Regions from separate parts of the Pseudoalteromonas sp. McH1-42 genome, predicted to be linked through region 2. Evidence: riboswitches for the same ligand, from Rfam matches in the RefSeq annotation. Region 2 holds a riboswitch; the other holds the start of a gene.
What was found. A riboswitch is a leader RNA that binds a small molecule or an ion and turns the genes downstream of it on or off. The one in region 2 is predicted to bind lysine.
Positions count from the first base shown of each region.

Region 1: another riboswitch for lysine. It lies ahead of dapA (4-hydroxy-tetrahydrodipicolinate synthase); the one in region 2 lies ahead of lysC (lysine-sensitive aspartokinase 3).

Region 1 covers NZ_JAKRFU010000013.1:162,119-184,162, forward strand. The annotation lists gene MHN31_RS13515 (diguanylate cyclase) at 1-1,808, shown strand, start outside; gene rep (DNA helicase Rep) at 1,805-3,817, opposite strand; gene MHN31_RS13525 (accessory factor UbiK family protein) at 3,945-4,217, shown strand; gene can (carbonate dehydratase) at 4,221-4,889, opposite strand; gene MHN31_RS13535 (methyltransferase) at 4,899-6,092, opposite strand; gene MHN31_RS13540 (ABC transporter substrate-binding protein) at 6,168-7,223, opposite strand; gene ilvA (threonine ammonia-lyase, biosynthetic) at 7,286-8,830, opposite strand; gene ilvD (dihydroxy-acid dehydratase) at 8,833-10,689, opposite strand; gene MHN31_RS13555 (branched-chain amino acid transaminase) at 10,799-11,722, opposite strand; gene ilvM (acetolactate synthase 2 small subunit) at 11,741-11,980, opposite strand; gene ilvG (acetolactate synthase 2 catalytic subunit) at 12,009-13,664, opposite strand; gene MHN31_RS13570 (TraB/GumN family protein) at 14,171-15,052, shown strand; gene MHN31_RS13575 (hypothetical protein) at 15,150-15,764, shown strand; gene MHN31_RS13580 (response regulator) at 15,748-17,502, opposite strand; lysine riboswitch at 17,677-17,853, shown strand; gene dapA (4-hydroxy-tetrahydrodipicolinate synthase) at 17,967-18,863, shown strand; gene MHN31_RS13590 (2,3,4,5-tetrahydropyridine-2,6-dicarboxylate N-succinyltransferase) at 18,874-19,614, shown strand; gene MHN31_RS13595 (PLP-dependent decarboxylase) at 19,614-20,819, shown strand; gene MHN31_RS13600 (succinylglutamate desuccinylase/aspartoacylase family protein) at 20,822-21,934, shown strand.
Region 2 covers NZ_JAKRFU010000030.1:823-10,554, forward strand. The annotation lists gene MHN31_RS21185 (ATPase) at 1-1,956, opposite strand, end outside; gene MHN31_RS21190 (hypothetical protein) at 1,953-2,504, opposite strand; gene MHN31_RS21195 (hypothetical protein) at 2,513-3,769, opposite strand; gene nhaD (sodium:proton antiporter NhaD) at 3,927-5,174, shown strand; lysine riboswitch at 5,292-5,465, shown strand; gene lysC (lysine-sensitive aspartokinase 3) at 5,550-6,896, shown strand; gene MHN31_RS21210 (DUF924 family protein) at 6,987-7,517, shown strand; gene MHN31_RS21215 (sodium-dependent transporter) at 7,701-9,026, shown strand; gene MHN31_RS21220 (hypothetical protein) at 9,267-9,732, shown strand, end outside.

The DNA.
Region 1 (22,044 bases), on a different contig from region 2:
TGCGGTCCATTACCTTTGCTGATAACCTGTTTATCGCATTGCATGACAAGGCCTCAGACTGGCTCAGCTTCCCGTACAGCGTGGATGAGATGACTCAGTACAAACCGCGTCCATTTGCCAATGGTTACAGCGAGTTAGTGATCACCACTGAACGCAGTCAACTGATAGACACCAAGCGGGCACAGGTATTGATCGACAATGAAATCGTCAAACGCCCGGACAATTATCAGCTACAAAACGCGGCAACCAGCTGGCTGGGCGCACCGCTGAAAACTGCCAAAGGGGTCATTGGTCTCATTGCCTGCCAGGCATATAACCATGAGTACGAATATAATCACGAGGATGTTGAATTAATTTCATTTGTCTCGAATCAAATCGCCTCAGTGTTACAAACGCATCTCGCCAATCAGGCGCTCAAGGCCAGTAATCTGGAACTGGAGCACCGGGTCGCGGAAAAAACCAAAGAATTGCGCCAGACCAATTTACATTTGCAGATGCAAATCGAGGAAAGAAAAAAGATTGAGCAGCAACTCTATCATGATGCCCACCATGACCCGCTGACGACGCTGCCCAACCGGTTGTTATTTTTGACTCAGCTGGAAAAAACCTTACAAAAGTACCAGCGTTATCCGGAAAATAATTTTGCCGTGCTGTTTATCGACCTGGATAAATTCAAGGATATCAACGATGAGCTTGGGCATCAGGCAGGTGATCAGTTTTTAATCTGGGTCAGTAAAGCATTTTCAGAATGTATTCGTGAGCACGACTTATTAGCCCGTCTGGCGGGAGATGAGTTTGTGATCCTGCTGGATCATCTGAGCGATCGCCAGCAAGCAGAAGACGTTGCGAAACGCCTGATCAGAGTCATGCAACAGCCGTTCTGCATGAAAGGTCTGTGCATGCAAAGTGGTGCCAGTATTGGTATTACTTATAGCAACAAAGACTACAAAGATACCGATGAGATTATCCGCGATGCCGATGCCGCCATGTACTACGCTAAGAATGCCGGTCGTGGTCGTTATGAGTTTTATCACCCACTGCTCAGCGCAGCCAGCACACAAAGCAAACAAACGGAATATCATCACCTGAGTGCCCTGCCGATCCATTTTCGCAGCACTGAGATTGTCAATATGGCCAACCATGGCCAGCACATTGTGATGCTCGAAGCCTTTGGCGAACACCCGGTTTTGGGCAGCACCAGTTTCGATATCCTTAAGAAATTTGCTGCGGCGAAGGATGAGCAGCTAAAAATAGAAATGCAATTGCTCGGCCAGGCACTCGAACAGGCCGGGCGCGTCGCCAAAGCGCACACTGCCGATGTGCTGTTTGCCTGCTCCTGTGCGATCCTCGAAAGCACCACTTTTACAGAGCTTAAACAATTATTGAGTCAACGCACCAGCCACCTGTGCCTGTTGTTTGATGAAAGCGAAATCCGCTACGCCTCCAGTATGCAGCTCGAAAACCTCAAAGAGCTGTGCAGCCTGGGTATCGCCGTGGGCCTCAATGATTTTGCCAAAGATCGCTGCGATCTGGCGCTGCTCAGTCAAATTGATTTTAAATATCTGCTGCTCAGCTCAACATTCAGCAAACGGGTACTGCAGCAAAACAGCTATGATGTGCAATTGCAGGGGATCCTTGCAGTCACGGCTCTGAAAGCCATTCAGGTCATCGCCAAGGGCCCTGCAATCCTGAACTTCAGGAGTTTACTGGAACGCCACGGGCTGAGTTTATTTTTTGGTAAACAACAGAGCTTATCAGGCACCAAGCCAAGCGAAGTGCCCTCCTCACACGAATCTCTGCCGCTTTAACGTTTCAGCATCGCACGCAGATTCGCAACCCTGGCCTGACCTTTCTCCATACGTTCAGACTGCGACTGTACGGGTTTTTTGCCCTCATTTTGAATGTCATCCTGTGGCATTTCCTGAACAAACCGGCTGAGCTCTGGTGTGATCTGCTCACCAAACTGACGACGGCTTTTGGCATAGGTCATGGTCAACGTTTGCTGTGCACGCGTTACGCCCACATAGGCCAGACGCCGTTCTTCCTCAACATTATCTTCATCGATGCTGGTCTGGTGCGGCAGTAGCCCTTCTTCCATTCCGACCATAAAGACATGGGGATATTCCAGGCCTTTCGAGGCGTGCAGCGTCAACAGTTGCACCGCATCGCTGTCGTCTTCTTCTTCGTTACGCTCCAGCATGTCTCGCAGTGTCAGTTTGCTGACCACCTCAGGCAAAGTCATGGGCGGATTATCCGCATCGCCGGTCAGCATATCACTGATCCAACGATACAGTTCTGAGACGTTCTTCATGCGCATTTCGGCGGCTTTCGCGCTGGGCGATGACTCATACAAATAAGCTTCGTAATTGATTTCTCGCACCATATCTTTGACCGCTTCGAGTGTGTCTCCCCTGGTTGCTCGGTCACTCAATTCAACCACCCAACGGGCAAATCCCATCAACGCATTCAGACCGCGACCACTGAGGCGCTGTGGTAATTCAGGCTCAAAACACGCGGCAAATAAGCTGATGTGTTTATCGTTGGCCAGACTGCCGAGTTTCTCCAGGGTAACGGGCCCTATCTCACGTCGTGGCGTGTTGACGATCCGCAAAAAAGCATTGTCATCATCCTGATTTACCAGCAGGCGCAAATACGCCATGATGTCTTTGATCTCACTGCGAGCAAAAAACGACATACCGCCGCTAATTTTATAAGGAATGCGGTTCGCCATCAGGGCTTTTTCGAACACCCTTGCCTGGTGGTTACCCCGATACAGAATGGCGTAATCACGATAGCTGGTCCGCTTCATAAACTTGTGCGAAATGATCTCGGCTACGACCCGTTCGGATTCATGTTCTTCATCTCGGGTCGCAATCAAACGCAGTGGATCCCCATAGCCCAGTTCACTGAACAGCTTTTTGTCGAATTCATGGGGGTTATTGGCGATCAGAATATTCGCCGCTTTGAGGATCCGCCCGGCACTGCGATAGTTTTGTTCCAGCTTAATGAGGCGTAACCCCGGAAAATCTTTGCTCAGCAATACCAGGTTTTGTGGCTTGGCACCACGCCATGAATAAATGGACTGGTCGTCATCCCCTACCACGGTAAAGCGGGCGCGCTCGCCCACCAACAATTTTACCAGCTGATACTGGCTGGTATTGGTATCCTGATACTCATCCACCAGCAGATAACGAAAACGGGCCTGCCAGCGTTCTCGCACTTCGACGGAACTGTTTAGCAATAAGGTGGGGATCATGATCAGATCGTCAAAATCTAACGCGTTATATGCCCTAAGCTGGGTCTGATAGCGAGCATAAAGCTGTGCAAATAACGCCTTTTGTGCCTCTCTGGCTTCTCGGATAGCGCGCTCAGGCTGGATGAGTTCGTTTTTCCAGTTGCCAATCTGCATTTTCAGCTGATTAAGCAGATCTTTGTCACGATCCAGCTCTTTTTCTGTCAATTCGGCCAGTAACTGATTCGTATCCTGATCGTCAAACAAAGAAAAACCAGGCTTATAACCCAACGTTTTCACTTCTTTTTTTATGATTTCCAGCCCCAGCGTATGAAAGGTCGATACCCACAGGCCTTTGGCTTCTTGTTTACCCAGCGTCTGTGAAACCCGCTCCCGCATCTCTTTAGCAGCCTTATTGGTAAAGGTCACTGCCGCAATGTTACGCGCCTTGTATTCACATTTTTGTACCAGATAAGCAATTTTATTGGTGATCACCCGGGTTTTACCAGAGCCGGCACCGGCCAGTACCAGACAGGGTCCGCTGATATACTTAACAGCTTCGTCTTGTTTCGGGTTCAGTTTCATATTCTGTGATCACCTTTAGTCAATAAGCTGCTAAGTTTACCGTAATGCTCAAGTGGATCCCAAGCGCTTTTAACCGGTGACCGCTTTAGGTAAGATAGAGACAATAATCAAGCTTAGAGGCCAGCCCATGATCAACCCAGCAAAAATTGAAGAAATCGCCAAGCAGATCTCCAGTAACATGCCACAAGGTGTGAAAAACCTTGCAGACACTTTTGAAAGCAAAACCAAACAGGCTATTCAGAATAAACTGGCAGAAATGGATTTTGTCAGTCGTGAAGAGTTTGATATTCAGAGCAAAGTACTGATCAAAACCCGTGAAAAGCTCACCGAACTCGAAGCAAAAGTCGCCGAACTAGAGGCTAAGCTGGCAGCACAAGACAGCGACCAGCCAGAACAGTAATCCCTACAACTGGTATCGCCTGGCCAGATCGACCAGGGCCCGTTCATAGTGCGCTGCCAGTTGCTCTTCCTGCTCTATCTGAGTATTCAGCTCTTTGAGCAAGCCATCCGCCAGACCATACACCCAACCGTGAATGGTTAACTTTTGGCCCCGCGCCCAGGCATCCTGCACCACATTGGTTCGACAGACGTTTCTGACCTGCTCTATCACATTCAGCTCACATAATGCATCACAGCGTTGGTCAGGGTGTATTTCACTGAGCATCGCCTGATGCATCTCTTTGACATCGCCGACATGGCGTAGCCAGTTATCAATCAAACCCAAACGGGCATCTTCCAAAGCAGCACGTACCCCACCACAGCCGTAGTGACCCACGACCAGTACATGTTCAACTTTCAGCACCTCAATGGCGTACTGCATCACAGACAAACAGTTATGATCGGTATGCACCACCACGTTGGCCACATTGCGGTGGACAAACAAGTCTCCCGGCATCAAATCAACAATCTGGTTGGCCGGCACCCGGGAGTCCGAGCAGCCAATCCAGAGATAATTGGGATTCTGCTGCATGGATAATTTGGCAAAAAACTCCGGATTATTGGTCTGAGTCTGTTTCGCCCACTGGCGATTATTATTGAGCAGATGTTGCAGCTGGCTGTCAGACTGGCACATGGTTTTTCCTTATTTTGCTGATTGACACCGTGTAGCCTGGATCAAGATATTTCTTGGCGTCAGTGATTTATGACAAAACTCCGAGAGGCTGACATCATACCCAGCCTGTTCAAGATATAACACCCTGTCGAGCACCAGCCACACTTCTATGGCGCGACGAAAGGCATGGCGCACCAGCTCGATGCGCTCAGTGATACGCTGACGTGCACGCCCTTGTGCCAGGTAATAGTCAGCATCAAAGTGTGCCGGTAAGTCTAACTGCTTTTGCTCAGCTGCCCAGTGACAGAAATCAACAAACGGTCCGGAAAAAATCGCCTTGTTCACGGAGGGCACACTGAGGTACTGAGTATCGCCAGTCACATCACGGCGCAGCGCATCAAAGGCTAGCCGCCACTGGACCTCTCGTTTACGTACTTTCGCGACTCTTCCTGGCGCAGTAACCGTCTCCTGCAACGCCAGTTTCATGTCACTGTGTGACAAATCCAAAGCACTGTGCGCTGCAACGTCACTCATCGGCTGGTAGGTGGGCTCAGTAAACAGATGATAACAGCAGGGTGACAGGCTGATCTGCTCGCACTGTGCAGCGCTCGCCTGCTCCATAAAGGTCTGATGCAATCGACCGCAGGCATGCAGTGCAACGGCCTGCTGTCGTGGTCGAAAATACTGTGCAATCGGATCAGTAAGTACATCGGCACAATGAAAGGTCATGGCCAACTTTTGTTGCTCGGCACTGTGCTGACCTTGCTGGCATAAGGCCGCCTGTAGCTCAACACTGTCAACATGCTCTGCGCCCAGATACGCCAGCAACCTGCCCAGGTGTCCTTTACCTGCGCACCACTCCAGCACTGGCAGCTTTGGCTGATATACCTGCGCAACGAAGTCCTGTAACTGAGTCAACTTACGGCCCTTGATACCGTTACTGAGCCAAAACGGAAACTCAGGTCGACTCGCGACCTCCAATGCCAGCGCCGTCAGCGTTGGGAGCGTGTGTAATACTGGAATATAAGGTGTAAGAAACGCTATCAGTGACTCAGGATCCCGATCCAGTGCCGTCACGTCCTCATCACTCAATGACAACAACGCCTCTTCCAGTTCAGGCCAGGGAATGTCGGTATGATCGAATGCCAGTAATTGCCAGTAGCGACGCGTGTCTGTGAGCAACGCATCCAGGGCTAAAAACTGAGAGGAAAAGGAACTGTGCATGCTGGCCACCGATACCGAACTAACTAAAGGGCGCTCATTGTATGCGCTTGCGCCCATCTCGCAAAGTACAGGCGGTTATTTTAAAGTAAAACGCCGATGACGAAAGAAGATCAAATGTATGTACATGGGCACACAGATCACACCCACTATCGCTGCAAGGGTCAACATCCAAGACCAGCTATCTTCTTCCTGATCCGGTTCGGTATAAAGAAACTGATGTTTTTGTTCATGAAAGTCAGCAAGATCGAGCCGATAAAGCTGAGCAATCCACAACCAGCGAGCCTGAGACATGGCACCCAGTGCAATGCCTGGCGCTTTGATAAAGGGCATCAGCTTATCGGCCTCGTTTGCCAGCGCAGAAATGCTCTTGGTGGTTGCATACTCAGCTTTAGTGACCGCCAGCGCTTCATCGGGGTTACTCATGGCATAGCGCCAGCCCTGTAAGGAGGCACGGCGAAAGCGGGCAACCGTTTGCGGGCGATAATTCAGGACATCTTCCGAGGTAAATAAAATGTCCGCATAGACGTTCAGACCAAAGTGCTTAGGGCAGATCTGCCGGGTGGCTGTGCCCTGCTGTGCCAGCTTAAAAGGCTCATTGGAAATATAGACCTGCAAGGCATCAAAGCGCCCGGCAACAAAGTCTTTAATCGGTTCCAGCCCGGCATACAAGGGTAACTGCGGGACGTCTATCCCCGCCCGCTCCAGCATCACCACCAGTTCAGCCCCCTCAATTCTTCCAAGGTGGCTGATCTTTTTCCCCGCAAAATCTTTGGGAACATAGATATCACTATCTGCACGTACCATCCAGCAATAAGGAGAAGACTGGAAGATAGCGGCCAGGGCCACCAAAGGCTTGCCCTGCAAGCGTTGTTGTAAAATACCTGAGTGGGTCACGCCAAATTGCGCCTGACCTGACAACACTTTAAATTGCTCATCCGGGTTATCCGGATCGGCAGGCACGATTTTAACGTTTAACCCCTGCTGGCGATAAAAACCTTTGTTGAGGGCCATATAATAACCGGCAAATTGAAACTGATGGGTCCATTTGAGTTGTAGTGTCACCTCTTCCAATGCGCTAAGCGCACTGCTCCACCACAGCGCTATGGCCAATACAAAGTGATGATAACTCATTGTGATACGCGCCCGGAGCCTGCCCTGTTACAACTATAGAAGGCGCCGGACGGAATGCAAAACTAGCTGACGCGGCGATCCGCCTGCATCATGTCATGCTGAAGGTACTGCCTGAAACACGGATTGTCGGTCTCTTCCTGGTACTGATAACCCAGACGCTGCAAATGCTCATCAAACCGGGCGCTGTCTTGTGCGCCCAGTTCAAACGCCGCCAGCACATTCCCCTGCGCGGCACCATGATTACGATAGTGAAACAAGGTAATGTTCCAGTTACTCCCTAAGGTCTCTAAAAAGCGCGCTAAAGCGCCGGGATACTCTGGAAACTCGAAGCGAAATAACCGCTCACTCAGTGCTACCGGCGGCTTGCCACCAACCATATAGCGGATATGTAGCTTAGCCAATTCGTTGTCGGACAAGTCAGTAAATTGGTAATTCGCTTCACTCAGGCTGGTTTTAAGCTCCTGCAACTCCTGTTCACCGCCACGTAAACCGACCCCTGCAAAGATCTGTGCGGTATCGCCACCGGCGTAACGATAATTAAACTCCGTGATTGCCCGGCCAGACAAAGTGTGACAAAAGCGCTTAAAGCTGCCTTTGGATTCCTCTATGGTCACACCCAGCAGGGCTTCACTGCGTGCACCCAGTGCCGTACGCTCAGCAATATACCGTAAGCGGTCAAAATTCAGATTCGCACCGGATAACACAGCAGCCAGTGTTAAGCCCCGCTCGTCGCGCTCCTGACACCACTTTTTAAGCCCGGCCGTGGCCAGTGCCCCGGAAGGCTCAGCGATAGCGCGGGTTTCAACGAAAATATCCTGTACCGCCGCACAAATTTCATCTGCACTGACCGTGACCACGTCATCACAGAACTGCTCGGCAAGACGAAAAGTCTCACTGCCAATGCGCTTCACCGCCACACCATCTGCAAAGCTGCCGACTCGCTCTAGCTCCACCGGCCGCCCGGCTTCCATCGCAGCCTTCAGGCAGGCGCTTTCTTGCGCTTCCACGCCAATCACACGGATCTCCGGACGCAAAGACTTGATATAAACCGCCATCCCAGCCAGCAAACCGCCCCCACCCACCGGAATAAAGACCACATCCAAATGATGAAGTTGCTGCATCAGCTCTCGTGCGACGGTGCCTTGACCAATGATCACCTCTTTATCATCGAACGGTGGCACAAATACACCCCCTTGTGACTGACACAAAGACTGCGCATACTCCTGAGCGGCATCAAAGTGATGACCATGCAGCACCACTTCGCCTCCCTGATTACGCACTGCATTGACTTTGATCTCAGGTGTCGTGACTGGCATCACAATGATGGCGCGATGGCCCAGGTGTGCGGCGCTCAATGCCACCCCCTGCGCATGATTACCAGCGGATGCTGTAACGACCAAACTGCCAGTAGGAAGCTTGCTCAGTTTGTTATACGCCCCACGCAGCTTGAATGAATAGACGGGTTGTTGGTCTTCGCGCTTGAGCCAGATCTGATGTCCGAGCCGGGCTGAAAGCCCGCTCAGCTCGCTGACCTCGGTTTCCCGGACCAGCGGCGAGACATTGGCCTGCACTACAGCACGAAAATAATCGAGCTCTTTTGCCACCATGATTAACTCAATGCCTCCAGCTTCTCAAAATCGCGTACTGCACCTTTGTCAGCACTGGTAGCTAATAAGGCGTAAGCTTTCAAAGCCGGGCTGACATAGCGTTGACGATCTAATGGTTTATAAGCCATTTTGCCACGGGCCGCCTGCTGCTCTTTGCGTGCCTCGAGTTGCTGTGCATCCAGCAAGACGTCGATGCTGCGTGCTGGAATATCAATGCGAATGATATCGCCATTTTCTACCAGTGCCAGCGCCCCCCCACTGGCCGCTTCAGGAGAGGCATGGCCTATCGACAAACCAGACGTCCCGCCGGAGAAGCGACCATCCGTCAATAAAGCACAGTCTTTATCCAGTCCCATAGATTTGAGATAACTGGTTGGATACAGCATTTCCTGCATCCCTGGCCCACCTTTTGGGCCTTCGTAGCGGATCACCACGACATTGCCCTTTTTCACCTTGCCACCCAGGATCCCTTCAACGGCATCGTCCTGAGATTCAAACACCACAGCCGTGCCTTCAAAGCACAGCATGTCATCTTCCACCCCCGCACTCTTAACGATACACCCGTCCAGTGCCAGGTTGCCGGTCAACACCGCCAGCCCGCCATCCTGACGAAATGCATGTTCAACACTGCGAATACAGCCACCCTCGCGATCCAGATCCAGCTCGTCCCAGCGACATTCCTGACTCATTGCCTGGGTGGTGCGTATGCCTGCGGGACCAGCACGATAGAAAGTTTGAGCACGCTCATTGGCCGGATCGGTCGCATCCCAACGCTTGATAACTTCACCCAGCGTGCCACCTGCAACATGACCCACCGCCAGATCGAGTTTGTCAGCTTTGGCCAGTTCATTAAGGATAGCCATAATGCCACCGGCCCGGTGAACATCTTCGATATGATATTGCGGCGTTGCCGGTGCCACTTTACATAAGAAGGGGGTTGTGCGAGATAAGCGGTCGATGTCAGCCATATCGAACTCAACTCCCCCTTCTATTGCAGCGGCGAGCAAGTGCAATACTGTGTTAGATGAGCCACCCATTGCAATATCTAAGGTCATCGCATTGGTAAACGCGGCCTGATTAGCAATGTTACGCGGCAGTGCCGCCTCATTATCTTTCCCATAATACTCATCACACAACGCCAGGATACGCTTTGCTGCGCCTTCATATAAGAAACGGCGATCGGCATGCGTGGCCAGCGTGGTGCCATTGCCCGGCAATGCCAGTCCCAGCGCTTCCAATAAACAATTCATTGAGTTAGCCGTGAACATCCCGGAACAAGACCCACAAGTTGGACAGGCTGAACGCTCAACTTTATCTGAGTCTTCATCACTGACGCTGGGATCGGCTCCTTTGACCATGGCATCGACCAGGTCCAGTTTAATGTCGATATCAGCCAGGCGCGTTTTGCCCGCTTCCATTGGTCCGCCAGAGACAAAGATCACCGGGATATTCAACCGCAGTGCCGCCAGCAGCATCCCCGGGGTGATCTTATCGCAGTTTGAAATACACACCATGGCATCCGCACAGTGCGCATTGACCATATATTCTACAGAATCAGCAATCAAATCTCGCGACGGCAAGGAATACAACATGCCGCCGTGGCCCATTGCAATGCCATCATCAATGGCAATGGTGTTAAATTCGCGCGGCACGCCGCCGGCTTCGCGGATAGCGTCCGCCATCAATTCGCTGAGTTGGTTGAGGTGCACATGCCCGGGCACAAACTGGGTATACGAGTTCACCACCGCCACAATGGGCTTATGAAAATCACTGTCGGTCATCCCGGTGGCGCGCCATAATGCACGGGCACCTGCTTGTTGTCTGCCTTCAGTGGTTGTTTTGCTGCGTAACTTTGCCATGTTGACCCCTTTTCCAGTTTGCGCTGCCCCATCTGGCAACGGCTTTCCTCATTCCAAAATATGTATGCCGGACCAGTCAGCCCGGCAAGTATGCGTTAATGTGCTGGCCTTAATCGTTTACGTAATCCAGCCAGCCTTGCGGATCCTCACTTTGTCCTTTCACCAGATCAAAGTAAGCCTGCTGCAATTCTGCGGTGATAGGTCCGCGCTGACCATCACCCACCTGGATCTGATCAACACTGCGCACCGGTACCACTTCAGCTGCGGTACCCACCATAAAGAACTCGTCTGCCAGATACAGACCCTCACGCGCGATTGGCTCTTCTCTGACTTCATAACCACGCGCTTTGGCCAGGTGCATAATGGTGTCACGAGTCAGACCCGGCAGAATGCTCGCCGTGGTTGGCGGGGTATAGATGATACCCTTGCGGATCACGAAGAGGTTCTCACCAGCCCCTTCACTCAAATAACCATTGACATCCAGTGCGATACCTTCAACATAACCGTGACGCTTGGCTTCTGCGGTGATCAGCTGAGACGACAAGTAGTTACCACCTGCTTTTGCTGCTGTTGGCATGGTATTCGGTGCCAGACGCTGCCAGGAGGAAACACATGCATCAACGCCATTTTCCAGGCTACCTTCTCCCAGATATGCGCCCCACTCCATCGCTGCGACAGTGACCTCGGCCCGGTGTGATTTTGGATGCACACCCAGACCAACGTGGCCTAAAAAGGCAAATGGACGCAGATAGGCATTAGTGAAGCCATTCTTTGCCACCGCGTCTTTACACGCCTGCATGATCTCTTCCTGCGTGTAAGGGATCTCAATACGATAGATTTTGGCCGAGTCAAATAAACGCTGAATGTGATCCTTCAGACGGAAAATAGCCGGACCCTTTGGCGTATCGTACGCGCGGATCCCTTCAAATACGGAGCTACCATAATGAATGGCGTGACTGAGCACATGCGTGGTTGCTTGCTCATATGGGATCAATTCGCCGTTGTGCCAAATGTATTGTGAAGTTTGTGTCATTATTTAAAACCTTATTTATTATATTGCCTGCTGTAGTGTGTGCAGATCGACTGATTGCACTTCAACAAGCTTATTTAATTGTGACGTCAATAGATAGATAGGTTTGTCACTATCTACTGTCATTTTGACGTGAAATAACTCTTCGTGGCCCTGGAGCTCTAGTTGTGTCAGGCGAAACCCGCGATGACGGGCGACGCGCAAAAAACGCTCGACTGCGATGGCTTGATTGTTTACCGCTACGGTGAGTTGATGTTTCATGGTATTCGCTCCGTCAAAGGAAATAAGTTTAGTTTTGCTGCTGCGTTTGCGTCAGCATTTCATGATTAGCCGCGCCTGGCGGTACCAATGGCCAGACATTTTCTTTGTCATCGATGCAGGCATGCAATATATAAGGTCCTGTGGAAGCCAGTAGTGCATCAACTGCACCATCGACCTCATCAGCACGGATGATGGTCTGACCCGGGATCCCAAACACAGCCGCCAGTTGCACAAAATCCGGGTTGTCTGACAAATTAGTCTCACTGTAGCGACCATCGAAAAAGAGCTGCTGCCACTGGCGTACCATACCCAGACGTTGGTTATCGAGAATGACAATTTTGACCGGTAAATTATTACGTCGTATGGTTGCCAGCTCCTGAATATTCATCATGATGGAGCCATCGCCAGAGACCGTGATCACCATGTCATCAGGCCGGGCAACCTGGGCACCAATGGCAGCCGGTAAACCGAACCCCATAGTCCCGGCTCCCCCACTGCTCAGATGGTTACTGGGGTGACTAAAGCGCATATGTTGTGCCACCCACATCTGGTGCTGACCCACATCGCAACACACCACCCCAGTATCCGGCATCAAGCGGCTCAGGCGATTGAGTAAATAAGGTGCAAACACTTTGTCACCGGGATAGTCATAGCGCCAGGCGTGCTGCTCAGCCAGTGCGCTGATATGAGCACGCCACGGCGCCGGGGCCAATTCGCCCTGCAATAAAGGCAATGAAACTTTCAAATCGGCGATCAGTGAAGCCGCGGCAGGTTTACGCTTACCAACTTCGGCCGGGTCAATATCCAGGTGGATCACTTTGGCCGCGGCGGCAAACTTAGCCAGATTACCAGTTACCCGATCGTCAAAGCGTGCACCGATACAAACCAGCAAATCACATTCTTGCACTGCCAGATTGGCAGCCTGACCACCGTGCATTCCCAACATACCCAGGTCGTAGGCATAATCAGGTTTTACACTGCCCAATGCTTTCAAGGTCGACACCGCAGGCATCTGTGTACGCTGCAAAAAGGCCATCAACTCAGCTTGTGCATCTGCACTGTGAACACCGCCCCCCACATAAGCAACCGGCTTTTTCGCCTGAGCTAACAACTCGTTAGCTTTGTCCAACTCAAAGCTCGACAGCGGAGTTGGCTGATGCGCTTCGGCCTGCCAGCCATGAACAGGGACCTGTGCCTGTTGGATGTCTTTAGGGATATCAACCAATACTGGGCCGGGGCGGCCCGACTGCGCAATGTGCATGGCCTGTTGCAACACCTCAGCCAGGTCTTCACCCCGCTCGACCATAAAGCTGTGCTTGGTACAAGACAACGACATGCCCAAGACATCGACTTCCTGAAAAGCATCTGAGCCAATCGCTGCGGTAGGCACTTGTCCGGTGATCGCAAGCAAGGGCACTGAGTCCATCATGGCATCAGCCAGCGCCGTTACCAGATTGGTTGCGCCCGGACCTGAGGTCGCAAAACACACACCCAGCTTGCCTGTACTTCTGGCGTAGCCAACCGCCGCGAAACCGGCGCCTTGCTCGTGACGCGTCAGGTAATGCTTCAGTGGCGCACCGTATAACGCATCGTAAATCGGCATGATGGCACCACCCGGATACCCGAATACTGAACTCACCCCTTGTTTTACTAACATGTCTATTACCAATTGTGCGCCTGTCATTGTTTTGCCCATTGCCCTTTGTCTTTGAATTTGGCCCTAAAACGAAAAAGCCCCCCGAACTTTTCAGTGCGGGGGGCTTTTTGCTAATACTTTTCGAACAGCACTAACCAGCCCCCGCGGTAATAATAATCACCACGTTGATAATCACGACTAGTAGAGAAACTGTTTTTAACATGTCACTGCTCTTCTGAAAAAACGAATACCTTGCACACGCGCTAAGCGCTCTGTTGTGCTCTTTTTCTATTAGTAACCCGTAGGCCCCCGACAAGTCAACCCTAAAAATTATGCTCATTTCCTTAAGCAAATCACGCAAAAACAAAATAAAATTCAAAATAACACCAAAAAAAAGGATAAAAAATACCAAAATCTAACTCCCTATCTGGAATAAACTAAAGTGAACGTTTTTTCCCACACGATTCATTCTTGCTCATCACAACATTAAATTTTTATGATTTACTCCGGGAATTGATTATGATGTGCCCAGTTTTGAACATTTGGAGGGAACCATGCCTCACTTTATTCGTCTGACACAGTTTATCTGTGCACTCTTTTTGTTGCTCCTCAGTCAGGGTGCTATCGCGCAGCCTGCACTATGGAGTGTAGAAAAAAACGGTATCACGTCTTATCTGTTTGGTACTGTGCACGTTGGAGATAGCGCAATGCACGGCCTGGATCCGCGTATAAAAGCCGCCATAAAAAGCAGCCAGACAGTGGTCGTCGAACTCAATACCGAAGCCATTAGCCCCCTGGAGCTACAACGCAAAACCTTGCCTTTTATGCAGCAAAAACCGGGGAGTACACTGAAAACCAGCCTGTCTCCGGTGACCTATAAACAAGTGAAAGATTACCTCTCTAAGCGCAAAATCGATATCGCGCTATTTGAAAGCTATCAGCCCTGGTCTGTTATGCTCACCATTCTGCAACTGGAATATCAACAAGCGGGATTCAGTGAAGATTATGGCATTGATAAGCAAATAATCGAGTATGCCACCCACATCAAAAAGCCCATTATGGAATTGGAAAGCCTGGAGCAACAACTGGGCTTATTCAGTACTTTGGGCGCTCAAAACGACGCCATGATAGCCGATACACTGAAGCAAGTTGAGGACTTTGAGCAATACTTCACCCAAATGATAACAGCCTGGAAACAAGGCAATTATCAGAAACTAAATACCTTTTATAAACTGAGTTTTGATGACTCCGAGTATGGTCAGCATGCCGAGCAAGTCATGCTCATTCAGCGTAATAACAACTGGGTAGCGACATTGACACCTAGGTTGGCCAAATCAGCGCATTTTATCGCCGTGGGTGCGCTACATTTACCCCAGCAGCATGGACTGCTTACTCAGCTAGCTGAACGAGGGTTCACCGTTCAACGGGTCAAGTGATGCACTTATAAAGCGACTTTTTTACGTCGCTTTTAAACCTTTGTGTTTTAGCCCGCGTCATACAGATATCAATACGACAGAATGGAAGAACAACAGGATGAGAAAAAAACTGATAACTGCGGCACTGTTGGTGCTAAGTGCCACCGCTCAGGCTAAAGAGTCACGCACATTAACACACTCTTTTGAACTGGCCGACAGCACAGAGCTCGAGATCCAGTTTCCGATTGGTAAATTAGAAACACACACGCATTCAGGCAAAACCATCGAGGTCACCATTGAACTCGAACCCGTCGAGCATGACATAGATAAAGTGACGGATGCACTGGAAGACTTGCAGCTGGCAAGCCACCGGGCAGGCAACGAGCTTAGCCTGCACCTCAACAGTAAATATGTAAAACAACACTGGACAGTAAAAGTCCCTGAGTCGATGGAGCTGGATGTCGAAGTGGATGTCGGCAATGTCAAACTACTCGGATTAAACAATGATGCCGATGTCGAAGTGGGAGTCGGCAATGTCACGATAGAAACAGACGCCAAAGACTTCCGACGTGTGCGATTCGATTCCGGAGTCGGCAAAACCAAGCTATCCGACTTGCCAGGTAACGCAGAAACGGAACGCAACATGGTCGGTGAAACCTTACGCTATCATGGCCAGGGTGAGCATAGCCTGGACATCGAAGTCGGTGTTGGCAACATTAAGTTGCGTCGCTAAGGGTCAGAATTTTGTGCAGGGCGCGCTCCAGCGCCCCTTTTTCAACAGGCTTAAACAAATAATCGGTCGCGCCAAGCTGCACGGCCGATTTAATGGCCTGCTCTGAGGTATTCGCAGTCAGTACCAAAATTGGCGTCGACAACATCAGCGTCTGACGGATCTCTTTAATGGCTTTAAAACCATCCATAATCGGCATATTCAGATCCATCAGGATCACATCAAAAGACTGGTGCGCCAGTACCTCTATGGCCTGTCCACCATGGCTCGCATGAATACTGGTTAGCTCCATGTTATCCAACATTTTTTCAATGATTTTGGCATTCAATTGATTGTCTTCCACCAACAACACTTTATGGCGGGCCAGTCCGCTTACCGGCTCCGGCTCCGGGAGTCGCTTCAGCGGCAAGCTCAGCGATGCTTTTGTGCCATGCGGTTCACAGGGTAAAAAAGTCAACTCACCAGACATAATCGCCAGCAACAAGTTACAACGCGCTAACCCCAGTTGCAGCCCCTGATAATGGTGCCCGTCCGGGCTAGTCCCCGATGCAGACGCTTTGATCTGCGCCACGTTAAATCCGGAGCCACTGTCTTCTACTTCACAGTAAAAACGCCAGTTCAACTCATCTTCTTCCGGATTGACTGGCTCCACGCGGGCGGACAGCCTCACCGTGCCCTGCTCGGTGAATTTAACAGCATTATCGAGTAGCTGACCAATGACCCAGCTCAGGCGTTCATGATCACAGGCAAATATTTTTTCGGTATGGCTACTAAAGTGATAGCTAAAATCCAGGCCTTTCTCTCTGGCCAACAGACGATAAGTAGCAACAGGCTGACCCAGGGTATCGGTCAGCCTGGCCGGGTGACAATTTAACTCTGGTTGCTGTTCGTCAGACAAGCGATTGTAGTCCTCCACAGACGCGATCAGCGCCTTCAGTTGCTGGGCCGCTTTATTCGCTTGGGCAAGGTAGCTGTCACGCTGTGATTCCTGATACAAATGCAGATACCCCAGCACGGCCTGCAAGGGTGTCCGCAATTCATGACTGGCACGGGCCAGAAACATGGCGCGACTTTGATTAGCATGTTCTGCTTTGAGACGCGTTTGCTGCAAGCGGTCTATCGCGCTGGTGATACTGCGTTCCATGGGGAAGAATATCCACTTAATCTCAGCGAGCAGCAAAGCCAACCCCAGTAACCACATTAGCAGCTGCAGGTTTCTCAGTTTCTCAAGCTTTTCATTGGTGAACTGCTCAAACAACAACACCGCATGATCTAAGTCCTGCAACAACAGTTGAGAGCGGGTATGGATCTCCTGGATCTGATCCAAATTAGGCTGATTGGCAACCCCGGACAACAACGCCACATATTGTCTTAGTTGCTTGTCCAAATCACCCGGCTGCGCAAAATACCATTGATAAAGCTCTGCATTCAGGTGCTTGTATTGCTCGCCATCGCGCAGGAGCAAAAAATCATGGTTCGCTTGCATAAGCTGCAGCGCATTGTTCAGTGCCTGACGATCTGCCGTCACATTGTGTTCGCGCATGATGATGACATACTCCAGATGCAATGCCGCCTTTTGCGACAACATGCGCTGCATACCTGCAACATTGATCACTCTGGCAACCTGCTTTTGCTGCTCCAGCAGATACAAGGTCAGGCCCGTCGTCATCGTCAACACCAGCAACATGATCACCAGCGCGACCAGGTACTTCAGGCGATAGCGTGTAACCAGATTGTCCAAATTATCCCTCCCAAAAACCAGCCAGATCATCCAGGCGCCAGACTCTTTCCCAGTTTAGATTAAATTTCAAACTTTTGCTGAGAGTGACTTGACACCCAGACGGCCAAAATGTTTCAATGCGCCCGTACCCTATTTTATCCAGACGGCCATGCATCTAAAAAGTGTGGACGTCTTAGGGCTGGAAGAGGTGCGTTATTCAGGTATTTGAGTGGAGGAGAGCAAACTCCCGTGAAACTCAAAGAGGGGAATTAACGCCGAGAAGCACTGCGCTTTGCTTGCGTACTGCTTCGGGCGACTGGGTTGAATCCCAGCGACTGTCACCAACACATTTGGTGGAGAGCTTCTGGTCTTAGAAACAATATGGCCAGCAGCCTATTCTTTTTAAGTCCATTGCTCTTCGAATTTTAAACGGTTCGGAGTAGGACACTTTCCTGACTACCGGACCAGCAAGAAGTTCGGTAGAGATGAAATCACACATTCAGTTATCTGATCAGTTATCTGACTACCCGTTATGGACGGCCCTTGTCACGCCTTTTGACGCGTGCGATCAGGTCGATTATCACAGTTTACAGCAACTCGTTGCTCAGCAAGTTGAGGCTAACAATGGTATTTTACTGCTTGGCAGTACCGGAGAAGGCCTGGCCCTGACTCTGCCCGAGCAGAAAAAAATCGTTGAGTTTGTCTGTGCACTTGCGCCTCAGGTACCTATTATGGTTGCCGTCGGCGGCATCAATCTGGCTGCTCAGCTGGAGTGGGTCGAGTTTTGTAATACCCAAAAGATCGACGCGCTGTTGCTCGGCTCCCCATTATACGCCAAACCCGGTGTTGTTGGTCAGACCCATTGGTTTGATACGCTGCTCAGTGCAGCAAACGTCCCCTGCATGATCTACAACGTACCAGGACGTAGCGCCGTTGCCATTGCACCTGAAGTGCTGACGAATCTGGCACATCATGACAACCTGTGGGCGCTCAAAGAAGCCAGTGGTGATATAGCCACGTTTGAAGCGTTTCGTCGCGCCTTACCCAGCCTAGCGATATACAGCGGTGATGATGCATTGCTGCCTTACTTTGCACAGGCAGGCGCAGCCGGATTGGTGTCTGTGGCATCGAATGCCTGGCCCAGCCAAACTGCCGAATTTGTCCGCCGTGCGCTCAGTGGCACCAGCCCTAACCTATTCACCACCTGGGCCGATGCCATCAGCAGCCTGTTTGCCGTTGCCAACCCTATCCCGGTAAAGACACTGATGCATTTACAGGGCACGCTGACGACGCCCCATCTGAGGCCACCGCTCACACATCTGGAATTAACCAATCATGCGGCACTGAATGCTGCGAACGAACAGATTTTATCCTGGAATTAAGAGGCTCCCTATGACCTGGTCAACACTATTAGATAATTTAGAAAATGGTTCACAACGTGCTGCAAACCAAGACGAACACGGCAACTGGCATGCTAATGTCGAAGTCAAAGAAGGTATTTTAGCGGCTTTCCGTGCGGGTCAAAATACCGAATACCCGGGTGGTTTTGTAGACAAAGACAATCTGGCTCCCCGTGGTTTTGCCGCCGAAGATGCCGTCCGTATGGTGCCCGGAGGCAGCAGCGTACGTCGTGGTGCTTATGTTGCTTCTGGCACTATCATTATGCCACCAGCCTATGTCAACATTGGCGCATACATTGATACCGGTACTATGGTCGACAGCCACGCACTGGTTGGGTCTTGCGCCCAGATTGGTAAAAATGTGCATTTAAGTGCTGCTGTTCAGATTGGCGGCGTATTAGAGCCAGTCGGTGCCAGCCCGGTCGTGGTTGAAGACGATGCGTTCATTGGTGCAGGCTGTGTGCTGGTTGAAGGCGTAGTCGTAAAACGCGGTGCAGTGCTGGCACCGGGTGTTCGCCTGTCTGCCAGCATTCCAGTGTATGACTGTGTGAATGAGCGTACCCTGGAAAAAGGGGAAGCCATTCCGCCTTTTGCCATTGTGATTCCGGGGTCGCGTCCAGCATCCAGTGACTGGGCCAAAGCACAGGGGCTGAGCATGTCCTGTGCACTAATTGTGAAATACCGTGACGAACAAAGTGATGCGTCGTTAGAACTCGAAGAGGTACTACGCTAATGACCACACTGAGTACGCCACTGCGTGAGCAACTGACTGCACTGTGCCCTGATCTGGACATCCCATTTTTCGTCTACGACCTGGATGCACTGAGCGCACATGTTAATCACCTGACCACCCAAAACGTGGTCAAGCTCTGGTATGCCGTTAAAGCCAATCCGTTATCCAGTGTCCTCAAAACACTGGACACAGCCGGCTTCAACTTTGACGTTGCCAGCCGGGGAGAGCTCACACAGGTATTGGCCCAGGACATTGCGGCCGAACGCGTACTCAACACCGGGCCGGCCAAGTCCCCGGCCCAGATCCAGCATTTTCTCGATGCTGGTGTCACCACCTTTGTTGCTGAAAGCCTGAATCAAGTGCGCTGGCTGAACGACGCAGCACAGCAGCATCAGCTGACGCTAACTGTGCTACTTCGCGTGCAGCTGCGCTGGCCGGCAGGAGACAAAAATCCACTTGGCGGCGACAGCCTGACCCCATTTGGGCTCGGCTGTGACCAATGGCAGCAACTGACTTTACGTGACTACCCTGCACTGGATTTTGCAGGTCTGCATATTTTTCAATGGGGTAACATGCTCGACGCCACCAAGCTGGCCAGCCTGTGGCAACAAATGGTGCCCCCACTGACTGAGCTGAGCCAGCAGCTGGGTATGACCCTGAGGATCTTAGATCTGGGTGGCGGATTAGGGGTGCCTTACGAGTCAGGCCAGCAGGCACTCGATTGGGATCAAGTCATCGCTAGTCTGGCCAAAATTAAAGCCGAAGCGGGCGTGCAGGAATTATGGATGGAGCTGGGTCGCTACGCCGTGGCGCAGTGTGGCTACTACCTTAACCCGGTGGTGGAACAAAAATGCAATTACGACGAACATCAGCTCATCCTTGCAGGTGGCATCAACCACCTGTTGCGACCGGCCGTGACCAGCCAGGCCTTTCCAGCGCAGGCACTACGTGCATCTGATACTGCTCAGCGCCAGTATCATTTGCATGGCCCATTATGTACAGCCCTGGATCACCTTGGTACACAAAACTTGCCTGACGATCTCGGCTATGGCGACTGGCTGGTGTTTGACCAGTGTGGTGCTTATGGCTTCACAGAAAGCATGCCGTACTTTCTGTGTCATGAGCTGCCCGCAGAGTACGTTTTCACTCAGGGCCAATTGTCCTGTATTCGTCACAGCGAAACCGCCGACTATTATCTGAGGTAACTATGAACACTATCACACAGCAACATATTCAGGTTGGTGAAATCGCCAATGGCCTGCCTTTGACTATCCCGGTCTACCGTTTGCAAGGTAATGGCACAGGCCCGAGCGTCTACATTCAGGCCAATATGCACGGCGCGGAGGTACAAGGCAATGCAGTGATTTATGCACTGCTTGAACAATTAAAGCACCTCACTCTGGCGGGTGACATCACTCTGGTGCCCTATGCCAACCCGATCGGCTGTAATCAAAAATCGGGGGAGTTTACGCTGGGACGATTTGATCCCATTACCGGCATGAACTGGAATCGCATGTACCATGACCACAGTGATCAGGTACAGCGCTGCCTTGCTGAGCACGGTGAAGCTTCCGATGCGGCACTTATCGCTACCTTCCGCGAACAACTGTGTCAGGCAACCGATGCGTTGCTTGATGCGCCGGCACATACACTAACAACTGGCAAGCGCATTGCACTCACACTGCAGAAGCTGGCGCATCAGGCTGATATTGTACTGGACCTGCATACTGGCCCTATCTCGGCGAAGCACTTATATTGCCCAGAATACGCCACAGACAGCGCGCGCTATTTTGACATTCCTCATGTGCTGCTGATCCCCAATGAATTTGACGGTGCGATGGATGAAGCCAGTTTCTGCCCTTGGTGGCAACTCAGCACAGCCTTAAAGGCACAAGGCCGAGACTTAGCCGTGCCCGTTGAAGCCTTCACTGTCGAATTAGGTTCACAGGAAAAAATTGATCTGGATGAAGCCGTGCATGATGCCAACAGCATCCTCAGCTACCTGACACACAAAGAAGTGATAACAGATGGCAACCATCAACCAAAGAACATCAAACGCTACGCCTGTGCACTGAAAGATTACCTGACCTTCTATGCGCCCATGGGTGGCATGGTGGAGTATAAAGCACAGCTCGGTGAACACATCAAAGCAGGGGAATGCATTGCGCGAATTTTGCGCATGGAGCAGTATTTATCGGAAACGCCTCTGCATAGCCTCACCTTGACACAGGATGCCATTGCGATCTTGCATTTTGCCTCAGCCAGTGTCAACCAGGGTACTGAATTATATAAATTTTTCACAAATTACTATGAACTATAGTGGATTCATACGAATTGGTCGGGGTCCAGATTAGATGACGACAGAATGAAGTAACGAATGCGTGAGAGTAGGTGAGCAAATCCTCACTTGCTAAGGTGGGGCGGCAACCT
Region 2 (9,732 bases):
GTAAGTATTGCGCACATTGACATCCAGGTTACGTAGTTCCTGACAGTCTTTGTTAAATTGATGGATCACTTCGGCCAGGTTGTCGAAGTCCAGCTTAATCTCAATCGGGTAAGGTGTTTGTTTGCCACTATATAAGTCAAGCGAATGATCGATGCGTTCAGACTTTACTTGCTTCAGGCGATCCGCCTGGCGCAGGATCAGATCTTGCTTGCTCTTGATAATAGAGCGGCGATCTGAAATTGACCCGGCATTACGTTGCACATCCTGTAAATAATCGTCTACCTGCTCGCGCTCAGCTTGTAGCTGTTCCTGTAATGCCTGCTGTGCTTCAGCCGACTGTGCCATGGTCTGAAATTGCTCAAAGCGCTTTAATGCCGCTTCGGTGGCCATTAGTTCATCGTAGAGTGCATCACGCTCTTGTTGTTTTTCGGCCACATTGGCAGATACTTCGCGCTGTTGTTTAAGTTCTAGCAGTGACTGTTGCAGTGCGTCCAGCTGCGCCTGTAGCTGGGTTTTGTTTTCGCCGCTTTGCATTTGCACCGGCGCCAGCTTTTTAAGCTTAATGGTGGCACCGGGCAGCTTAAGTTCACCGCCTTTGACTGCCGCAGATAATTGCGCAAGGAAGTCGCCAAAAGCGTCGTCATCACTGATCTCTACTTCGCCTTTCCCTGTAGTGGCAAAAGACAAAATATCTGGGTTCAGAATCCGAGAGATCTCTTCTACTTCTTTCAGTGACAGGTCTTCACGCATGCGGGTAAAGAGGTTGAATTCGAGGTTTTTCAACTGAAGTTTCAGACTCTTGACTTGCTTTTGCGTTTCGCCAATACGGTAGTCCAGTGTGTGGAGGCTCTGGCCTTGTGCACTGTTTATCGAGAACGACAGCTGTTCGTACTCTTTTTTCAGTAGCGTCAGGTTGGTTTTTAGCGTTGCATGGTTGGTGAGCTCGAACTCAGATTTGAGCGCGTGGTAGTCAGTAAACCATTGTTCTATCTGTGTTTGCTTTCGCTCAATATCACGCGACTGTTGCACATAGAGCTGCTGTTTTTCTTCAAACTCGCGTTTTTCCTGCTCAATATTCTCAAGTTGATCATTGAGTTCGCTAATCTGGCTCTGCTGATACTCATCGAACTCCACTATGGCTTTATCGAGCTTAGGTGCGTAGGCGGCAAGTTTGCCTTTGAGGGTCGCTTCGCCCTCAATCATTTGCTCCAGCGCGGCAATGGGTTCCTGCATGGACTCCAGGGCATTGAGCTCACGGCGAGAGCGGTTTACTTTATCAAACGCACGGCGCCACACTTCATAAAAGTCGACTTTGGAGTTGGACATATGACGCTCAAAGACTTTGAGCATAAAGCGTTTGACATCATGGGCACCCAGTTTATGCAGGTTCAGAATTCGGCGGAAGATCTCTTTGTATACCGCGGCATCCTGGACGTTGTTCAGCGGGATCATCTTGAGGTTGATGTCACCATCGTACGGCGTTGCTCCACCCGTCAGCAAGGCATTCAGTTCGGCCGCTTTAAGCTCAACGGGCTTAAAGCCTTTTTCCTGCAAGTGATTAAACAACTTGGTGTATTTAATGATGCTTTTTCCCTGGGTAAAGTCATCCAAGTTGAGTTTGCCGTTATAGCAAAAGAACTGGTGCGCATAACCGGCGATTTTGCCTAACCCCGCAACGCCGATGACGACGTCGCCATGAGGCAGATTCGCTTCTAGCAGAATGTAAGACTGATCACTTGAAAAGTAGAACTTGCGGGTTTCTTCCAGGTCGTGACCATCCCACTCGGTCAGGCGTAAATCATTGATAAGCGGGAATTGCAGCGCATTGATCACTGAACTCTTACCTGTGTTGTTTGGGGCACAGATAGAGGCACTTTTATTCAGCGGGATCACACACTTGGCATAGCCTGCGGTGTTGAGCAGGGCGAGTTTACTGAGACCATACAGCTTGTTCATACTTCTTCCTCAAGTGTGTCGTAGTTATCTTCGTTCACTTCCATCAACGCGTCGATATAGCGATATATCGGTGCCAGCAGCGAGAAACCTTGCTCTACTTCGCGAGCCAGGCCCAGGCGAACCATACGCAGGCACACGTCTTTGCGAAGATCGGACCCTGAGAAAATCTCAAGCTGATCAAACAGATGTTTATTAAGTTGAACCAGAGTCTGCATTAGCTCTAAATCCAGTACTTCGTCAAACAAAGCACGTAGCGGGTCTTTACCTTGGTTGGCAAAGTGCTCGATCAGGATAAAGACAGTCAGGGCAATGGCACGGGAGATCTTCCCCATGTTAGGTGTGCTTTCATCGCTGGCCAGATAATAGAAGCCACGACTGTCGTGTTGTAGGTCGTGGCCAAGGGCGCTGAACAGTGCCTGATACGACTCTATGTGTTGATCCAACTCTTGCCACTGTGTCGTGTCCTGCTCGCTGATATGATAGCCACTGACCAATTTCTTATTGATCGCCTGTAACTGACTGAGTTCGTCTAAATTAATGTGTGTCATGGTATGTACTAATTCTGGTTATCTGATTGCTTGTCCGTTGCACTGAACGGATAAAGTCGAATGCGGGTATTGGCGATTTGCATTGTCTGTTGTTGCTCGTCTTGGGCGATATCGAGTTCTGGATCGCTGATCAGCTTTTGGTACAGGAACAGCATTTCATCCGCTTCCAGTGCCGGATATTGATCACTCAAAAAGCTAAGCAAGGCGGTACGCTTTTTACCGGACCCTTTAAACGATTTACGCACGTCCGAATAATCCGGAATATTGGGGCTTTGATATGCAGGCACATCCTGCTGATCCGGCAATTGATATTCCTCGTGTTCGAACTCGCTAAGGCTGGCCATATAAGCCACCATATGACGTTGCTGACCCAGGCTGAAACGCTGTATGTCTGAGACAAAGTAGGGCTGCACCGGGCTGAGCATACGATCAACGCCATTTTTACGGACCAAGCCTAGGACTTTTGCCGCCTGGCGGGTAATGAGTGTGTTGCGTCTGAGTTCTTCGCGCAGTGGCATCAGCATATCGGCACTTTTACCTAAGCTCTCACGCCCGATCAGGTGCATATCGAGGATCCGGGTACGCAATTGCTCGAGCATTCGTTTGTCCTGTGCACCACGGCCAAGTTGTTCGATTTGCGCGATCTGTTCACTGATCTGATGCTCTATAGTCGTAAAGCAGGCTTGGAAGGGCCCGTGGATATCGACCATTTCCAGCATTGGCTCGATATATTCATCAAATGCTTCAATCACGGCGCGATAGCGTTTTTGCAAAGACAGATTACCTTGATCTGATTTGGCCTGTTCCACCAGGTTCATGATGGCGCTTTCATTATGATGATACAGCTTGACGATTTTGCGCACGCGCTCATCCATAATACGACTAAAACGACGCAGCTCACTGTGATCACCTTCATCGCCTGCCTGGGCCAAGCGTTCTCCCAGTCGTTGCAGATCTTTAACTAATACTGTGATTTCTTCAGCCAGGCCAAGGTGTTCTTCCTGTAATAAAAAACTAGCGAAGTCGGCCACGGCTCGGTTAATTTCGAGTTGCGATGATTTGGCCAGAGGAATAATTATTTCCTGGTTTAGTAACCGATTGGTTTCTCTATAAATACGTTCACTTGACCAGTTTGGGTTTTTCAATTTGATGATGTTTTGCACATCTTTTAGGCTGAAATCGGCCATCTTAAAGCGTTTAAAAAGCAGCTCCAGGACGCCCCAGTGTTCATTCAGCGTATTTAATACTTTTTTGGCTGGGATCATAGCTTTCCAGTGTGTATCAATTTTGTGACGGTATCAGGTAAGAAAATTGTCATAATGTGTAACTACTCATGGCACAGTGTGCTGCTAAGTGTTAGACTCCGCGCCGATTACGTTACTCTTCACAATTTTTACTTTTAATTACAGGTTGTTTACGCATATGGTCACGCCCATTATCCTAACCCTGATAGCGGTCGCTTTTGTGCTTATCGTTATAGAGGATATTATCCATGTAAACAAGGCCAAAACGACCCTTTTTTTTGGCACTTTATGTTGGATTATCCTATTTATCTCTCCGATCCATGGCGAAAGCTCAGAAACTATACAACATCGGCTCGATCACAACATTCTGGAAATCGCCACATTGTGGTTATTCCTGATGGCTGCGATGACCTTTGTTGCTTACCTTAATTCCAAAGGTTTTATACAAAACATTGTGCATCGTGTGATGCCAACTCAGATCAGCGAACGTAAAATGATGTTCCTGGTTGGCGGTTTTGCTTTCTTGTTTTCTTCGATTTCTGACAACATTACTGCGACACTTATTTCGCTCGCTGTGGTCATGTCACTCAAACTCGACCCGAAAAAGCTGATTAAGTATGCCACACTGATCATCTTTAGTGTTAACTCAGGCGGTGTATCGCTCATCACCGGTGATGTCACGACACTGATGATTTTCCTGGCTGGCAAGGTCACCATTCCCGATCTCCTGCTGCTGGTTGCGCCTTCGATTGTCAGTGTGTTGCTGCTGGCTACGCTGTTGTCCATTGGCATGAAAGATCAACTGGTATTCGAAAAGCAAGCGCTGCGTCGGATAGAGAAAACGGACATCACGATTGCCGTTATCTTTATGACTACCGTACTCACCACGCTGTACCTGAGCGTGCAATATCAAGTCCCACCTATGCTGACTTTCCTGTGTGGCCTGTCAGTGATGTTTTTGATGGCGCAGTTTCTGATGCGCAAGAAAGACGTCAACAAAAAGATCATCGATTATATTCGTGAGATAGAGTACGACACTTTGCTGTTTTTCGTCGGTGTATTGTTGCTGGTTGGGGCACTGAAAGAGGTGGGTGTCCTGAATATGTTTACCCAGTTGTATGAATTCATTGATCCTCAGTATGCCAGTTACCTCGTTGGCCTGATGAGTGCTGCGGTAGATAACGTACCTCTGACGGCTGCGTTGTTAAAGGCGGACATTGTCATGAGCCCTCAGCAGTGGCTGACTTTTACTTATGCAACGGGTGTCGGTGGCTCCATGCTGATTATCGGCTCTGCCGCGGGGATCATTGCCATGAGTAAAGTAAAAGCACTAACTTTTACTAGCTACTTAAGAATGAGCCTGTACTTGTTAATTGCCTATACGGCGGGCTATGCGGGCGCCTATTTTATGGGGCAATTTATTTAAACTTTGGTGACAGGGGCAATTTTGTGCTTGACACCTAGACGTCTAAAAGATACCTTTTTCAAGCCCGCTTAAAATGCGGGCTTTTATTTTGCCAGGATTCAGTTAAACCCTGGCAAAATAAACAGAAGAGGCGCGATGCTTAGGTAGCTGATGTGAGGTGACGATTACCCGTGACCATCAGTGAGGGAAGTACTCGCCGAGAAAAGTCAGGTTGCGTCAGCGTGATTTTTCGGTCCTTGAGGTTGAATCCTCGGGACTGTCACCGTTTTCAGGTGGAGAGCTTCTGGCAGAGGTCATTTCTTTATGGTTAGTCCATCCTATTGCCAAGTTCTCCTTATTGATGTTGATCGCCCAGTGTGATCCCAAGGAGATAAAATGAATTCCCAGTATGTCGTTGCTAAATTTGGTGGCACCAGTGTTGCAAACTTCGAAGCCATGCAGCGATGCGCCACGATAGTCCACGATGATCCGAATGTGCGTGTTGTGGCCGTGAGCGCGAGCGCCGGTGTGACGAATCACCTGGTAACTCTGACGCAGCAAAAAGTCGACGCAGAGGCACGCCAGGCACTGTTTCAGTCTGTTATGGATATTCAACAGAGTATTCTGGCACGTCTAACGCTCGATGCTGATCTGGAAGCGGGGTTTAATGCAACACGGAATGCCTTTCACGCACTTGCTCAATTACCTGCGCTGGATGCACAGCAGTGTGACGAAATGCTGAGTTTTGGAGAGCGCTTTTCATCTTATCTGTTTACTCAGGTACTGAGAGATTTAGGGGTCGCCTGCAGCCGATTTGATGTGCGACAGGTGCTTAAAACGGACCGCCAGTTTGGTAAGGCAGTGCCAGATATTGACGCAACACGTGAAGCCGCCGAGGCTCATTTAATCCCCTTATTGCAGGAGCAAGTGGTGGTCACGCAAGGGTTCATAGGCAGTGATAATCAGGGACAAACCACCACGTTGGGACGTGGCGGATCTGATTACAGTGCGGCGCTACTGGCTGAGGCAATTGCAGCACGCAGTGTACATATCTGGACGGATGTCGTAGGTATCTTCAGTACAGATCCGCGTTTGTGCCAAAAAGCGCAGCCAATTGCCCGGTTGAGCTTTGATGAAGCCGCAGAAATGGCAACCTTTGGTGCTAAAGTGCTACATCCTGCAACGATATTACCTGCCAGCCGCAGCGGAATATCAGTGTTTGTGGGCTCAAGTAAAGACCCGCATGCTGGTGGGACCTGGATTGAAAAGAACAACCGCTCGGAACCTGGGATCCGTGCAGTTACACAACGTAAGAACCAGATCCTCTTAACACTGAAGAGCCCGGAAATGCTACTTGCAAGTGGTTTTCTGGCACGTATATTCACCATTCTGAGTGCATATAATATTTCGGTTGATTTGGTAACCACTTCTGAGATTAGCGTCGCATTGACGCTGGACAATGCGCCAAATGCCGCACGCCCCGAGCTGGCGCAGGCTTGCCTGGATGAGCTGGGAGAGTTTTGTCAGGTCAGTGTCGAAAACAATTTGACACTGGTGGCTATGATAGGCTCTGAGATCCAGCTGCGTCATGGTGAAGCGAGTCTGATGCAGGTACTGGCAGATTTTAATATTCGCCTGATCTGTCACGGTGCAAGTCGCCATAATCTGTGCTTTTTGGTTGAGCAAACGGAATCGGATGCAGTCGTGCAGGCGATCCACAGCCGATTACTGGAAGCGGCATAATTCAGGGGTCTGGCAAGTCAGACTGGACACTTTATCACGAGCGGGTAATACTCGCTCTGATACCGAAATCAATTACTCACAGGTGTGTCCATGGAATATCAGGAAATTTATCAGTTCTGGTTTGTCGAATGTCAGGAACAGGATTGGTGGCAAAAGTCGATACAGTTCGACAATAAAATCACGACGCGGTTTGCCCACATACACCAGCAGGCTGTGGCCGGGGAATTGGCTGAATGGCGAAAGACTGCGGTGGGGGCGCTGTGTGAAATCATTGTACTCGATCAGTTTTCGCGCAATATGTTCCGCGACACGCCGGCAGCGTTTGCCAGTGATCCGCTGGCTTTGTGTTTAGCCCAGCACGCCGTTGAAAAAGGGTTTGATCAGCAACTAGAGAAAACCCAGCGCACCTTTTTGTATTTACCCTACATGCACAGTGAAAGTCTGAGCGTACATCAGCAGGCGGATGCCTTGTTTAAATCATTACCAAACTATGAGTTTGAGCTGGCGCATAAAAAAATCATTGAACAGTTTGGCCGTTACCCCCATCGCAATGCCATTTTAGGGCGTGAGTCGAGCGTTGAAGAATTGGCTTTTTTGAAAACCCCTGGTTCGAGTTTTTAAGCTTTGCTGAGCTGTGCTTTCGAGCTTGCTGTACCAGGTTAAGGCCGACAGGCCAGCTCTGTTCTGGGGGCATAACCCCTTGTCACTGTTGGCTGTTCCGATTTGCCCGAACTGACACTCGCAATTTGTTTACAAGTGCGTATAATCGCCAGTCTACAACAATAATTAACTTGGCATTCGATTATGGCTCAAGTGCGTGAAGGTTTTCAAAGCCGTCTGGGCTTTGTGTTAGCGGCAGCCGGTGCGGCAGTCGGACTTGGTAATATTTGGGGATTTCCCACTCAGGCAGCGAACCACGGTGGTGGCGCGTTTTTGCTGGTCTACTTTATCGTCATATTCTTACTGGCATTGCCTGCTTTGTATACGGAGTTGTATCTGGGTCATCAGGCGCAAGCCAACCCGGTGAAAGCGCTCAAGCAGGCGTGGCAGGAAAGGCAGCCTAAAATCGGTGCGTCTGCAGGTTACATCGGTCTTGCCGGTGCCATTGTTATGCTCAGTTTCTATTCTATTGTTGCTGGCTGGATGTTGGCGCATTCTCTTGAGCCGCTCGCACGTTTGACTGGCTGGGATGCCGCCAGTCAATTTTTGTCGGGCGATTCAACCTTACGGAACTTTATCTTTACCCCTTTGATGCTGCTGTTGACCGCTGCGATTATTTTGCAAGGGGTGAAATCCGGTATTGAGGCCTGGTCTCGCCGTTTAATGCCGCTATTGCTGCTGTTGCTTGTTGCCTTGATTGCTTACATGGGCACGTTAGAGGGCGCTGCCGCGGGTTTCAAAGCCTACCTAGTGCCAGACTTTAGCAAAATTGGTGATCCTGAATTAATCATTGCAGCGATGGGGCAGGCGTTTTTCTCTCTGTCTCTGGGCGTTGGCTGCATGATGATTTATGGCTCTTATCTGAAACCAAACGAAAACCTGCCAAAACTCACATTTAGTGTGGCGATGCTGGATACTGGCGTAGCATTTCTGGCTGGGCTATTGATCATCCCGGCTTTGTTTATCGCTCAGAACAACGGGGTTGAAGTTTTCCAAAATGGTAAACTGGTTGGCGAAGGTCGGCTTATCTTTGCGATTCTGCCAGAGTTATTTGCGACCATGGGCGAGATTGGTTTATTCGTCGGGTTGACTTTCTTTGTGCTGATGTCGATAGCGTCGCTGACTTCAACCATTTCATCCACCGAAATTCCGGTGTCATTTTTGGTCGAAAACCATGGCTTTAAACGCTCACAGGCAACCTGGATGGTGACTCTGGTGCTGTTCGTCTGTTCAGGCACCATTATCATGAATTTTGATTGGTTATTTGGTCTGGTCATACAGGTATTCACCCAATATCAGCTGCCATTGATGGGCCTGTTCTACTTTATTACTGTCGGTTGGATATGGCGTCGTGGTAACCAGCTTGCTCTGGAGTGCAGTGGAAAAATGTACTGGTTTGCCCAGTATGTGCGCTTTGTTTGCCCGGTGCTGATGACTGCCGTCTTTGCTAATGTAGCGTTCTTTAAGTAACAGTGGCAAATTGAGCTCTGAATAGCCCGGTATTGCCGGGCTTTTTTGTATTTAAACACATAGGGTTAGTGTTTTATTCAATCGAGTAATGACCAATTCAACCGCACGCTAGAAACAAATGCAACTTTGATCGCGATTAGTTGCTAAGCCGCTTCAATCTGTATATCTTGTGACGTTAATGTATCAATTTGATGAATCTTGTTTATCAAATTGATGTGTATTCATAGGAACAAGGATAAGATGGAAAACTGTGTAGTCAGCGGGAGGCTTCCCCCAAAAAGCCCTCAGGATCCGGTGATTAGTGAAATTAACTGGTTTATCAACAACATTTATCAGCCCGCATATCTCAAATATCAAAAACTTAGCAAGTTGACCCGCACTATCAGTGCAAACTCGGCCATTCTTGCTTTTGTATTTTTGAGCTATTTTGGGCTGAATGCGGCATTCCCAAAGCTCAACCTGTTTGCGATACAGACACTCCATGATGGTTATGATCTCAATATGGCCATTGTGTTAGGCCTGCCTGTATTTCTCGTCGCATTGATAGTGTGTACACGTCAAAAGTTGCACCTGCGCCATCTTTGCTTAGCAATAATTTTAGGCCCAAGATACAACCCTAAATTTGCATATCGTAAAGAGAACTTGCTTCATACCTTACCTTTTTTGCAAGTTGTTTTGTTTTTGTCATTGTTCCTATTTTGCTTTA